Regions from separate parts of the Pectobacterium aroidearum genome, predicted to be linked through region 2. Evidence: predicted binding sites of a transcription regulator. Region 2 holds the regulator's gene; the other holds the start of a gene.
The links. The regulator PhoB, encoded in region 2, activates phosphate uptake and scavenging genes when phosphate is short. The targets are predictions, from matches to a motif close to CTGTCATAAAACTGNCNNAT.
Positions count from the first base shown of each region.

Region 1: the regulator PhoB is predicted to act here: its motif matches at 3,403-3,422, upstream of ugpB (sn-glycerol-3-phosphate ABC transporter substrate-binding protein UgpB).

Region 1 is NZ_CP166097.1:2,874,594-2,881,200, reverse strand. It holds gene AB8809_RS13225 (sensor histidine kinase) at 1-1,073, shown strand, start outside; gene AB8809_RS13220 (LytTR family DNA-binding domain-containing protein) at 1,070-1,819, shown strand; gene AB8809_RS13215 (OFA family MFS transporter) at 2,004-3,227, shown strand; gene ugpB (sn-glycerol-3-phosphate ABC transporter substrate-binding protein UgpB) at 3,466-4,803, shown strand; gene AB8809_RS13205 (glycerophosphodiester phosphodiesterase family protein) at 4,834-5,682, shown strand; gene htpX (protease HtpX) at 5,849-6,607, shown strand, end outside.
Region 2 is NZ_CP166097.1:3,882,175-3,888,781, reverse strand. It holds gene AB8809_RS17645 (AAA family ATPase) at 1-2,960, opposite strand, end outside; gene sbcD (exonuclease subunit SbcD) at 2,957-4,195, opposite strand; gene phoB (phosphate response regulator transcription factor PhoB) at 4,467-5,156, shown strand; gene phoR (phosphate regulon sensor histidine kinase PhoR) at 5,184-6,506, shown strand; gene AB8809_RS17625 (phosphate ABC transporter substrate-binding protein) at 6,522-6,607, shown strand, end outside.

The sequences.
Region 1 (6,607 bases), 1.0 Mb from region 2:
GTGATTCACTGACGGCTATCTGTCGCATTATTCGCACCGAGATTAATGCGGACGCGGTGGCGATAACGAATACGCAGCATATTCAGGCTTATGTGGGGATTGGGGAAGAAAAATATAATATCGGCCACGATATTATCAGCCCAATGACGCAACAGGCGATTCATGACGGGAAAATCATCATTAAAAATAATGATGAACAGCACCTGACGCCGGAAATCCATTCTATGATTGTCATTCCGTTGTGGGAACATGGGCAGGTGACCGGGACGCTGAAAATCTATTATCGCCATGCCCACAAAATTACCTATTCATTACGCGTGATGGCCGTCGGTTTATCACAAATCATGTCAACGCAAATTGAGGTATCCCGCACCGAGCAACTGCGTGATATGGCAAATAAGGCGGAGCTGAGAGCGCTGCAAAGTAAAATCAATCCGCACTTTCTTTTTAATGCGTTGAACGCGATCTCCTCATCGATTCGTATTAATCCCGATACCGCGCGTCAGTTGGTGATCAATCTGTCTCGGTATTTGCGCTATAACCTTGAGCTTAACGATGATGCGCTGATCGATATAAAAAAAGAGCTGTACCAAATACAGGATTATATCGCGATTGAGCAGGCGCGATTTGGCGCCAAGCTCACGGTGATTTACGACATCGATGACGATCTGGCGTATAAGATCCCCAGCTTATTAATTCAGCCGCTGGTAGAAAACGCGATTGTGCATGGTATTCAGCCTTGCAGAGGTAAAGGAACCGTGGTGCTGTCTGTGAAGGAACTGGGCGACAGATTGCTGGTGGCGGTAAAAGACACGGGGCACGGCATCAGTCAGGAAACGATGGATCGCGTCGCGCGCAATGAACTACCGGGGAATAAAATCGGCCTGCTGAATGTCCATCACCGGGTTCGCCTGCTCTATGGTGATGGTCTGCATATTCGCCGTCTGGAACCCGGAACCGAGATTTATTTCTACATCCCACGAGAAGATAAAATACCGTCGGCCTTGCCGGATACCGTTCAGGTGCCGCAGCCGGGATATTCTGCTGCTGAACAAACAGGAGGCAACCCATGAAAGCCATTATTGTTGAAGATGAGTTCCTCGCGCAGCAAGAGCTGAGTTACCTCATCAAACAGCACAGTAATATTACGATTGAGGCGACATTTGATGACGGGCTGGATGTACTGAAGTATCTGCAACATAACGAGGTCGATGCGATCTTTCTGGATATCAATATTCCCTCGTTGGACGGCGTCTGGCTGGCGCAAAATATCAGCAAATTTGCACATAAGCCCTACATTATTTTTATTACCGCGTACAAAGAACATGCGGTGGAGGCCTTTGAGGTCGAAGCCTTTGATTACATTCTTAAGCCGTATCATGAATCACGTATTGTCACGATGCTGCGTAAGCTGGAAGCGACCTGGCAACAGCAGAAAATGGCACCCGCTGTCGAAACCGGCGCGGCGTCTGGCGCACCGAGAAGCGCACAGCACACCATTAACCTGATGAAAGACGAGCGAATTATCGTGACGGATATTAACAATATCTATTACGCCGCGGCGCAGGAAAAGGTCACGCTGGTTTATACCCGACGTGAGGAATTCATCATGCCGATGAATATTACGGAATTCTGTAGCCGTTTACCGGAAGAGTACTTCTTCCGCTGCCACCGTTCTTACTGCGTCAACCTGACGAAAATCCGTGAAATTGTGCCGTGGTTTAACAACACTTATATCCTGCGATTGAACGATCTGGATTTTGAAGTGCCGGTAAGCCGGAGCAAGATAAAGGCATTCAGGTCATTGATGCGTCTTTAAAGGCATTTCATTCCGCGTTTCAGGCATCTCATTCCCCATTCGATCAACCACTGTCAGCCCGCTTGTATACTGGCTTCAGCCCATAAGCTGACAGTGTCTTGATAGATTTTTCCGTCTCCACATCAGCTTATATTTTTTAGCGTACCGAGTGAATCGGACCACTTTTTGATGTAGGGGAAAACCCATGAATACCAAACCTGCTAATCGGGGATTGATTGTCCTCGGGACCATTATCACCCAAATGGGACTTGGCACGATTTACACCTGGAGTTTGTTCAATCAGCCGCTGGTGGACAAATTTGGCTGGACGCTGAGTTCAGTAGCAACAACGTTTTCCATCACCAGTTTCTGTCTGGCATTTGCCACGCTATTTGCCGGTAAGTTTCAGGAGCGTATTGGTCTGCGTCGTTTGACCATGGTTGCTGGTATTGCGCTCGGGGCAGGGCTGATGGCGAGTGCGGTGAGCCCGTCGCTGACGCTGATTTACCTGCTAATGGGCGTGGTTGTTGGTTTTGCTGACGGTACGGCTTACATCACGACGCTGTCCAACCTGATCAAATGGTTCCCTAATCGCAAAGGATTAATCGCGGGGATTTCTGTTGGCGCATTTGGTACCGGAAGCCTGCTGTTCAAATACGTAAACAGCTTTTTGATTGCGGAAGTCGGTGTGTCGGAAGCCTTTTTCTACTGGGGCGTTATCGTCATGGCGATGATTCTGGTCGGCAGCTCACTGCTGAAAGAGCCTGCTGCGGTTCCGGTTCAACAGACTGCGGTTCAGGGACAGACACGTGATTTCTCACTGGCTGAAATGTTGGCAACGAAAGAATCGTATTTGCTGTTTATTATCTTCTTCACCGCATGCATGAGTGGCCTGTATTTGATCGGTATTGTAAAAGATATCGGTGTACAAATGGCCGGAATGGATATGGCGATGGCGGCGAATGCCGTGTCGGCGATTGCAATTTTTAATACCGTGGGACGTATTGTACTTGGCGCGCTTTCTGACAGTGTCGGGCGTATGCGGGTAATCAGTTTTACGCTGTTCGTGACGATTCTCGCGGTCTCCGTGATGACATTCCTGCCGCTGAATCCGGTGCTGTTCTTTATCTGTGTCAGCGCGATTGCTTTCTGCTTTGGTGGCAATATTACGGTATTCCCTGCGATTGTCGGCGACTTCTTTGGCCTGAAAAATCACAGTAAAAACTACGGCGTCATTTATCAGGGATTCGGCATTGGCGCGTTGTCTGGCTCGTTTATCGCCGCTCAGCTAGGGGGCTTCCAGGCTACATTTATGGCAATCATCATTATGTCTGTCGTTTCTCTGCTGATTACCTTGTGGGTCAAACCACCTAAACATCAATCGGTCAGCACTTCACTACGTGCGGATATGGCACACGCACAAAGTTAATTGCATATCGTGGCGGGCAGACGACGTTCTGCTCGCCACAAGATTGTCCTGTCATAGCCCTCTCTTACTTGCTGAAATATCGCGATACAGTTCACCACTTCCCCAGTCATCTCCATGTCACAGGTAAATCCTAGCGTCGTTATCAGTGCCGCGTTTTCCTAAAACACATTTTCCAAAACGACACTTTCATAAAAGCAGAGATTTTTTCCTAAAAACAAAGAGTACCGGAGAAAACATCATGACGATTCGGTTTAGGTTCACGTCCGTTTTTCTGATGCTGTTAAATATGGTCTTGCTCGTCCCGCTGTCTGCCAAGGCAGCCGTTGAACTGACGTTTTGGCATGGCATGGACAGCAACCTGAACACGGAATTGATACGGTTGGTCAACCGATTTAACGAATCTCAGACCCTGTACCATGTTGAACCCATCTATAAGGGCAGCTATGAACAGACGCTGGCCGCGGGTATTGCCGCTTATCGCACCGGTAACGCCCCGGATATTTTGCAGGTTTATGATGTTGGTACGCCGAATATGATACACAGCGGGGCGATTATCCCGGTGTTCGACCTGTTCAAACAGGTGGGTATCGATAATGACGAAAAAGCCTTTCTGCCCGCAGTGGCGCTGTTTTACAGCGACAGCCAGACCGGACATCTGATTTCCCAGCCGTTTAACAGTTCAACGCCCGTTCTTTACTACAACAAAGATGCGTTTATTAAGGCTGGGCTCGATCCTGATAAGCCACCGCGAACCTGGAATGAGCTGGAGTACGATGCGGCGCGATTGCGTCAGAGTGGGATGACGTGCGGCTACACGAATGCGGGGCAGCAGGGCTGGATATTACTGGAAGCGTTTAGTGTGTGGAACGGGCTGCCGATCGCGACGAAAAACAATGGTTTCGACGGTGTCGATGCGCATCTGTTGGTGAACGGTCCGTTACAGGTCGCACACATTACCCAGCTTGCGGAGATGATGAAAAAGAACGAATTCAGCTATTTCGGCCGCAATGATGAGGGCACTGCGCGCTTTTATAACGGCGACTGCGGCATCTTGACCACCTCATCGGGCGGGCTACGCAAGATTCAGAACTATGCCAAATTTCACTACGGTGTAGGCATGCTGCCCTACAGCGAAGAAGTTAAAGGCGCGCCACAGAATACGTTTATCGGCGGAGCAAGCCTTTGGGTCATGAAAGGGAAAGCGACCTCGCATTATCAAGGTATTGCTGAATTCCTGCATTTCCTGACGCTGCCGGAAAATGCGGCCGAATGGCATCAGATGACGGGCTATCTGCCAGTGACACAACCCGCTTACGAACTCACGCGCGAGCAGGGGTTTTATGTCAGATACCCCGGCAGCGATGTTGCTATGAAACAGCTTACCAATAAACCGCCACTGCCTTATACGCGCGGGTTCCGCTTGGGCAATATGCCGCAAATTCGCACCATCATGGATGAAGAGCTGGAGAAAGTATGGGCAGAACAGGAAACGCCACAACAGGCGCTGGACAATGTGGTTTCGCGGGGCGATCTCCTGTTGCAGCATTTCGCGCAGTCGGTTTCCCGTCATTCGTGATATTCCCCGTTTATTTGGAGCTTTCGACTGATGACAAAGCAAAATAAAGGTATGACTCAGAGTGTCATCGCGGCGCAAAATGCGACAGTTCTGGCCGTCGCACATCGCGGCGTTTGGGCATCGGCACCGGAAAATTCGCTGGCAGCGCTACGCGAGGCGATTCGTCTGGGCGTTGATATCGTAGAGATTGATGCGCAATTGACGGCAGATAGCCACGTTGTGGTGATTCATGATGACACGCTCGATCGCACGAGCGATATGCGCGGTCGCGTTAGTCAGATGACGCTAGCAGAAATTCGTCGAGCGCGTCTGCGCGGGAGCGACGGCGATTTGGCATGGCCATTGAGTGACGAAAAGGTGCCGCTGTTATATGAAGTTCTCGAAGAGGCGCGAGGACGGGTTGTCATCAACGTGGATGTTAAACATGCGCGAGAATTTGATGTGATTGCCCGCGATATTCGCGATAAAGGCTTGAGTTCTGGCGTGATCATGAAAAGTCCGGTTGATCTTGCATCTGCCTCTTTTCCCATTGCATCACCGTCGCGGGATACCCAGATACCCTATATGCCGATGATCCACCTCAAGCGGGGAGAAACTGCCGGCATTCTGCGGCAGGTTGATGACATTGGCGTCGCTATTGTGGAAGCCAATTTTGATCATATTGATGCAGTGATCGAAGCGTATGCCGAGTTTCAACGGCTTGGGGTGAGGATTTGGGTGAACACGCTGGATTGCTCGCATTCTCTCGACTATAGCGATACGCGCGCCTTAGCGGATCCTGAAGCCGTATGGGGAGCATTGATTCACGCCGGGGTGGGGGCAATTCAGGTCGATCACGCTGATGCGTTTATTGATTTTCGATCGGCGCTGTCGCGCTGATTTGCCGCAGGATTAACAGCAGGCAGGACGCTGCTTTCCTTTTGAAAAATGTAAAGTTATGTGGATTTAGTAACTGAAAAGTTAAGAATGCTTGAAAATGCCACGGCAACCCATACGATGTAGGTGTTGCAAACTTTATTTTTCTGCGAGAGGAAATCAGACCTTTATGATGCGTATTGCGCTTTTCCTGATCACCAACCTGGCGGTGATGTTGGTTTTCGGGCTGGTACTCAGCCTGACGGGAATTCAGTCCAGCAGTGTCCAGGGCTTAATGATTATGGCTGGGCTGTTTGGCTTTGGCGGTGCGTTTGTTTCACTGCTGATGTCTAAATGGATGGCGTTACGGTCCGTTGGCGGTGAAGTCATTGAACAACCACGTAACGAAACTGAACGTTGGCTGGTGGAAACCGTTCGTACACAGTCACAGCAGGCAGGGATCGCGATGCCGCAAGTGGCAATCTACCACGCGCCGGACATCAATGCGTTTGCGACGGGCGCCCGCCGCGATGCATCGCTGGTGGCAGTCAGTACCGGTTTGTTGCAAAACATGAGCCGTGACGAAGCAGAAGCTGTTATCGCGCATGAAATCAGCCACATCGCAAATGGCGACATGGTGACCATGACGTTGGTTCAGGGGATAGTGAACACCTTCGTTATCTTCGTTTCTCGTCTGATCGCTCAGGTCGTTTCCGGTTTCCTGTCCGGCAACCGTGATGAAGGTGAAAGCAGTAACGGCAACCCGCTGGTTTATTTTGCTGTCGCAACCGTGCTGGAACTGGTGTTTGGTATTCTTGCCAGCATTATTACCATGTGGTTCTCACGCTACCGTGAATTCCATGCAGATGCGGGTTCCGCCAAGCTGGTGGGGCGTGAGAAAATGATCGCTGCACTGCAGCGCCTGAAGACCAGTTATGAACCGCAAGAG
Region 2 (6,607 bases):
GTCTGTTCAGCCTGCTGGCGCAGTGTCGCCGCTTGCTGCAAGCGCTGATGCAGTGTTTCCTTGAATTCCTGCAACGTCTGACGTTCCTGCTCATCAAGCAGTGCATGGAGAAAGGCGGCTTCATCAACGAAGGTGCTCTGCTGCAACGCCAGAGTAAAGCGTTCGGTTGCACTCTCATGCTGGCGCGTGCTCTGTTCATATTGCTGCTGCGTGCTAGCCAACTCTCCCGTCAGACGGCTTAACGCCGTTTCGGTTTGCTGACGGGCTGATTGCGCGAGCCTGAGTGTATCATCACGCTGCTGGCTGGTTCGTTGTAGCTGTTCGCGCACATCGGTGATTTGCTTGTCCCCAAATAGCACCTGTCGCTCTTGTTGGCTTGTGTTGAGCTGCGCGAGGTGCTGTGCCAACTGCTGTTGCTGCGTTTGGATGTGCTGTGTTGCCTCGCTTACGCTGTGACGCAGATGTTGAAGATCGCTTTCCAACGTGGCTAACAGAGGGGTTAAGCGAGACTGCTCCTGCTCTTTGGCTTTCCAGTTTTGCCATTCGCTGTCACGCTGAGCCAGCCAGCCATCCTGTGTGTCAGCGTCTGGTAGAAGAAGCCCCACCGTTGTCAGCGTTTGCGTGATGTCCTGAGTATGTTGCGTGATCTGCTGGTGCACGTTTTGCAGCGACTGCGTTGTTTCTTCCTGCGTAACGCCTAGCGAAGTTTGTTGCTGGGCATTCAGCGCGATTTTCTGTTCGAGATCCCGTAATAATGCTTCTGCGGCAGTCAGTAAATCCTTACTTTCCTGCCACAGTTTTTGCGACTGCTCGCGCGCGGCAATCTGCTGTCGAATGGCCTGTTCTTCGGCTTCACGCTGTGTAAGCCAGACGGCTACCTCATCCTGCTGTTCCAGCGAGTAGGTAACTTGTAAGCGCTCACTGACACTTTGCCAGTGTTGCAGCAGAGCCTGATGTTCGCTATCACATTGAGCAAGTTCCGATTGCAGCTGTTCCCGCTGCTGTAAGCGTGCGTTCAGTTCAGCAGTGGTATTCGCCAGCGCGATGGTTAACTGGTTTACATCCTGCTGTAACGCCGTCAGACGCCGTTGGGTTTCAGACGGTTGTAGTGCCTGATAGCGCTCGATAGCGGGGTGCTCGGTTGAGCCACACAGCGGGCACGCCTCTCCGGCCTGTAGCCGCTGCCGTTCGGCTTCCAGCTTAACGATATGCACTTCCTGCCGATATATCGTTTCCAAATCGGCCAGACGCTCACTGCGCTGCTGATGTTCAGACTGCTGCTGTTTCTGCAATATTTCTGACTGCTCGATATGGCCTTGTGCCTCAACGAGTTTGGCGAGATGTTGCTGCTTGCGCACCTGAAGGCGCTGGTATTGGTCGCTGACAGTGGCGAGTTGTCGACATGTCGCCTGCTGATCCATGAGCTGATTAAAGCGCTGGTGCAGAGTGGAAAGTGGCTGATGCGTGTCCTGATGTTGCCGCGTTTCATCGTGTTGCGTGAACTGCTGGCGTACAGCATCAACGACTTTTTGTTGTTCACGCTGCTGTGCCGCCAGCTTGTCGGCTTCTTGCTGCCGTGCCGTCGACTCTGCCGTATGCTGTGCCTGTTTCTGGTTCAGCTTCTGTTGCTCGTCCTGTAACTGGCGCAACTGCCGAAACTGGGTGCGCCACAGAGGCAACAGTTCTCCCCACTGCTGATGATGTGCATGTTGCTGGCGGTAAGACTGGATCTGTTCAAGCTGCCGTTTAGCCTGCTGTTGTTCCGCTGCGACCTGTGTTTGTTTAGCTTCGTCGGCGTGCAGGCGAGCCTGCGTTTTTGCCAGTTCGTCCTGCTGCTGGTTTTTTTGCTGTTCCAGCGTAGCAATGCGATGGTCAAGCGGCACAACCTGCTCGTTGATCAGTTGCTCTTGCTGTTGTCGTATCTGCTTGTGCTCACTAACGTCCTGTTCCGCTTTTTCTTCTTGCTGACGTAACGTTCTTAACGCCAACTGTTCTGCGGCCAGCTTGCCGTTGAGTTGTTCAATCTGCTGGGCGAGGGTCAGGGACGCCTGCCGATAGCGCTCTTTTTCCTGATGTAGCGGCCTCAGTTTTTCTGCCGGTTCGCTATTGGCTAATTTGTCGAGCTGCGGCCTAGCCTGCTGAATGGCGGATTCGGCGCTAGTGTGTTGCGCCTGCGTATGAGTTACCTGCGTTTGCTGCTGCGTCAGTTGCTCAAACCAGCGTAGCGTAGTCAGTGCTTGCTCACGCTCAACGTTGCCCTGTTGTTCCTGCTGGATCAGTTCGGCAAGCTGTGCTTCCACCTGCTGACGCTGCTCATCGGTCAACAGCTGAATACCGGATGCACGCGCCTGTAGCGTGTTCAATGTGACATTTGCCTGCTTGTGCTTGTCATAGACGCGCTCAGATATCAGGCCATAGATATCCGTGCCGGTCAGCTCTTCCAGTAGCTCTGCGCGGTCATCTGGTTTTGCATTGAGGAAGGCGGCAAACTGGCCCTGCGATAGCATCATGGATCGCGTGAAACGGCCGAAATCCAGCCCGGTGATTTGTTCCACCATATCTTTTTTATCGGTGATTTTTTCACATAGAATTTTGCCATCTTCAATGAGCGCGAGTTCGGCCTTGGGAGACTGTAAGTTGCCGTCAGAGGCATTTCTTGCCCGACGTTGGCTCCAGAAGGCGCGGTATCCCACGCCTTTCACCTCGAATTCGACCTCGGCGAGACACTCCGCTGTGTTACGTGTCATCAGATCATTCTGGGTGCTGGAAATAACCTCCAGACGAGGTGTTCTGTGGTACAGCGCCAGACAGATGGCATCCAGCAGCGTGGTTTTTCCCGCGCCGGTGGGGCCGGTAATCGCAAATAAGCCGTTGCTGGAAAAGGGCTCCTGCGTGAAGTCGATCTTCCATTCGCCTTTCAGCGCGTTGAGGTTCTTTAAACGCAGACTGAGGATTTTCATTTGGCAGTCTCGCTATTTTCCAGTTCATCAATAACCTGATTAAACAGGGTGCGAACCCGCTGCTGGCGGCCTTCTTCCATGTCTGTCTCCGTTGCCAGACGACGTTCAAAAACGTCATACACGCTGAGCTCGTTCAGCGTTTCTTTATCTTGCCGGGTCATCGCCTGTAAACGTTGCTCACGCGTGCGGCGTAGCAGAAGCACCTCAACGGGCAGGTTCTCGGTCATCGCCTGAATGCGCTTCTGCATGTCGCTGAGATAATCCTGTGTGCTGATTTCGATATCCAGCCACACGGGCTTGTCACCCTGATAGTGCTGGAACGCGGACAGCTGTCGTTCAATGTCACTCAGACTGCCTTTAATCAGCTGCATCGGTTGGGTGATGGGAATAGGCAGCGTATTTATCTGCGGGGGAATTGGCGGTGACGCGTCTGGTGTAAAACTGACCAGACAAACAGATTTCTCACTGTTGAGTTCGTCAAAACTTAGCGGAATAGGCGAACCGCTGTAGCGGATATGCTCACTTTGAGTCACGCGCTGCGGGCGATGAATATGGCCGAGCGCGATATAATCCGCAGGGGGAAAAGCCTGAGCAGGGAACGCATCGAGCGTACCAATATAGATATCGCGCACGGATTCGGAGGCGGTGGCACCAATTGTCGTCAGGTGCCCGGTGGCAATAATCGGCAGCGGCAGGCCGAGTTCATCGCGCTTTTGGCAAGCCAGTTTGTAACACTGCTGGTAGTGCGCCGTAATGGCTTCCTGTAGCGCCAGCTGTTTTTCATCACCGGACTGTCCGGCTTTGCTGGTCAATACATCGCGCGGGCGTAAAAAGGGAATGGCACAGAGCAGGGCGCCGGGCTGCTGCTGGCGGTTTTCCAGCAGGAGCACCTGTTGGGCGGGATCGTCGCTGGCGCAGGCAATCACGCGCGTGTTCAGGCAGGCCAGCAAATCACGGGATTCATTTAACATCGCGACGGAATCATGGTTTCCACCGAGAATGATGAGCTGGCAGCCTGTACGCTGTAGTTCTACTACGAAGCTATAATACATTTCCCGGGCATAGCTCGGGGGAGAACCGTTATCAAAAATATCGCCTGCGACGATAATGGCATCGACCTGATGCTGCTCCACCTGAGCGATGAGCCAGTGAAGAAAAGCCTGATGTTCAGCCGCGCGGCTTTTGGTATAAAAATATTGTCCTAAATGCCAATCGGCGGTGTGGATAATGCGCATCGTGTTCTCTCGATATTCATGCCGCGTGGCGGTGGATGACGTTGTCATTATAGGGAAGGGTGCTCTGTCATCGTAATGCGATGATTATATATAGCCGGGATGTCGGCTGTCGCGTTGGAATCCTGAGTTTGGAAAGCGGCTCGAAAAATCGGATGTATGCGTTGTAACATTGCGCGCAGAGGGCCGTGTGTTTTTCATAAATCTGTCATAAAACTGACGCATAATGCCTTTCGCTTGCTAACAGCGACGATGATTAACGACAGGATTAACAATGGCAAAACGCATATTAGTCGTGGAAGATGAAGCACCAATTCGTGAAATGGTCTGCTTTGTACTGGAACAAAATGGTTATCAGCCAGTTGAAGCCGAAGATTATGACAGTGCGGTCACGCAACTGTCGGAGCCGTTCCCAGAACTGGTGTTATTGGACTGGATGCTGCCAGGAGGTTCGGGCCTGCAATTCATCAAGCATATGAAGCGTGAGGCACTGACGCGTGATATTCCGGTGATGATGTTGACCGCACGCGGTGAAGAAGAAGACCGTGTACGCGGCCTTGAAGTGGGCGCGGATGATTACATTACCAAGCCGTTTTCACCCAAAGAATTAGTGGCGCGAATCAAAGCCGTGATGCGCCGTATTTCACCGATGGCGGTGGAAGAAGTCATTGAAATGCGTGGCCTGAGCCTTGATCCTTCTTCCCATCGCGTGACGACGGAAGAACATGCGCTGGATATGGGGCCGACGGAATTTAAACTGCTGCATTTCTTTATGACGCATCCTGAACGTGTTTATAGCCGGGAACAGTTGCTGAATCACGTTTGGGGCACTAACGTTTATGTTGAGGATCGTACTGTCGACGTCCATATTCGTCGACTGCGTAAAGCGCTGGAAACCAGCGGACATGATAAAATGGTGCAAACCGTTCGGGGAACGGGCTACCGTTTTTCAACGCGTTACTGAGGTGATCGTAACCGGAGAAATATTAACGTGCTAGAACGTTTATCCTGGAAAAGGCTGGCATTGGAGCTGGCTTTTTTTTGTTTGCCCGCGTTGTTACTGGGGCTGATTTTTGGCTATCTGCCCTGGTTTCTGCTGGTCGCCGTATTAGGCTTACTCTGCTGGAATTTTTATAACCAGCTGAAACTTTCTTATTGGCTGTGGGTTGACCGCAGCATGACGCCACCGCCCGGTCGTTGGAGCTGGGAGCCGCTGTTTTACGGGCTTTACCAGATGCAACTGCGTAACCGGCGCCGACGCCGTGAACTGGCGCTCCTGATCAAACGCTTTCGCAGCGGGGCTGAATCCTTGCCGGATGCGGTGGTGATCACCACCGAAGAAGGAACCATCTTCTGGTGTAACCATCTTGCGCAGCACTTGCTCAATTTCCGCTGGCCGGAGGATAACGGTCAGAATATCCTCAACTTACTACGTTACCCCGAATTCACGAATTACATGAAAGGGCAAGATTTTAGCCGTCCTCTCACGTTGCAGCTGAATAATTCCCACCATGTTGAATTCCGCGTGATGCCTTATTCCGAAGGGCAGCTATTGATGGTCGTGCGTGATATTACGCAGATGCACCAGCTCGAAGGCGCCAGACGTAACTTCTTTGCCAATGTGAGCCATGAACTGCGTACGCCGCTGACGGTGTTGCAGGGCTATCTGGAAATGATGCAGGAAGAAACGTTGGATGCGGCGCTGCGCGGAAAAGCGCTGAATACCATGCAGGAACAGACCCGGCGTATGGACGGGCTGGTCAAACAACTGCTGACCTTGTCCCGTATTGAAGCGGCGACGGCGATCGATTTGAATGAAAAAGTCGATATTCCATTGATGCTGCGTGTGTTGCAGCGTGAAGCGCAGACCCTGAGTCAGGGGCGCCATGAGATCGTCTTTCGTGTGAACGAAAATCTTCGCGTGTTTGGTAATGAAGAACAGCTGCGCAGCGCGGTATCCAATCTGGTGTATAACGCGATCAACCATACGCCAGCGGGAACGCGTATCGAAGTCTGCTGGCAGAAGATCCCGCAGGGGGCGCAATTTCAGGTCAGCGATAACGGGCCGGGCATTGCGGCCGAGCATTTGCCGCGCCTGACTGAGCGCTTTTATCGGGTCGATAAGGCGCGTTCACGACAGACGGGCGGCAGTGGCCTGGGGCTGGCGATCGTTAAGCATGCGCTCAGCCACCACGATTCCCGTCTGGAAATCATGAGTGAAGATGGTTTGGGCTCGCGTTTTGTCTTTACGTTGCCGAATCGGTTGATTGTCCCTGGCTCTCTGGCTGAAAATACGGTGAAACCTTCGGCCTGACGGAAAACGCTACCCATGACATCCGCCACTCGTATTGCGGGCGCTTTTTTACTGCTGTTCAGCGCGTTTTGCGCTGCGCAGCCTCGCCAGATGCTGGCAGG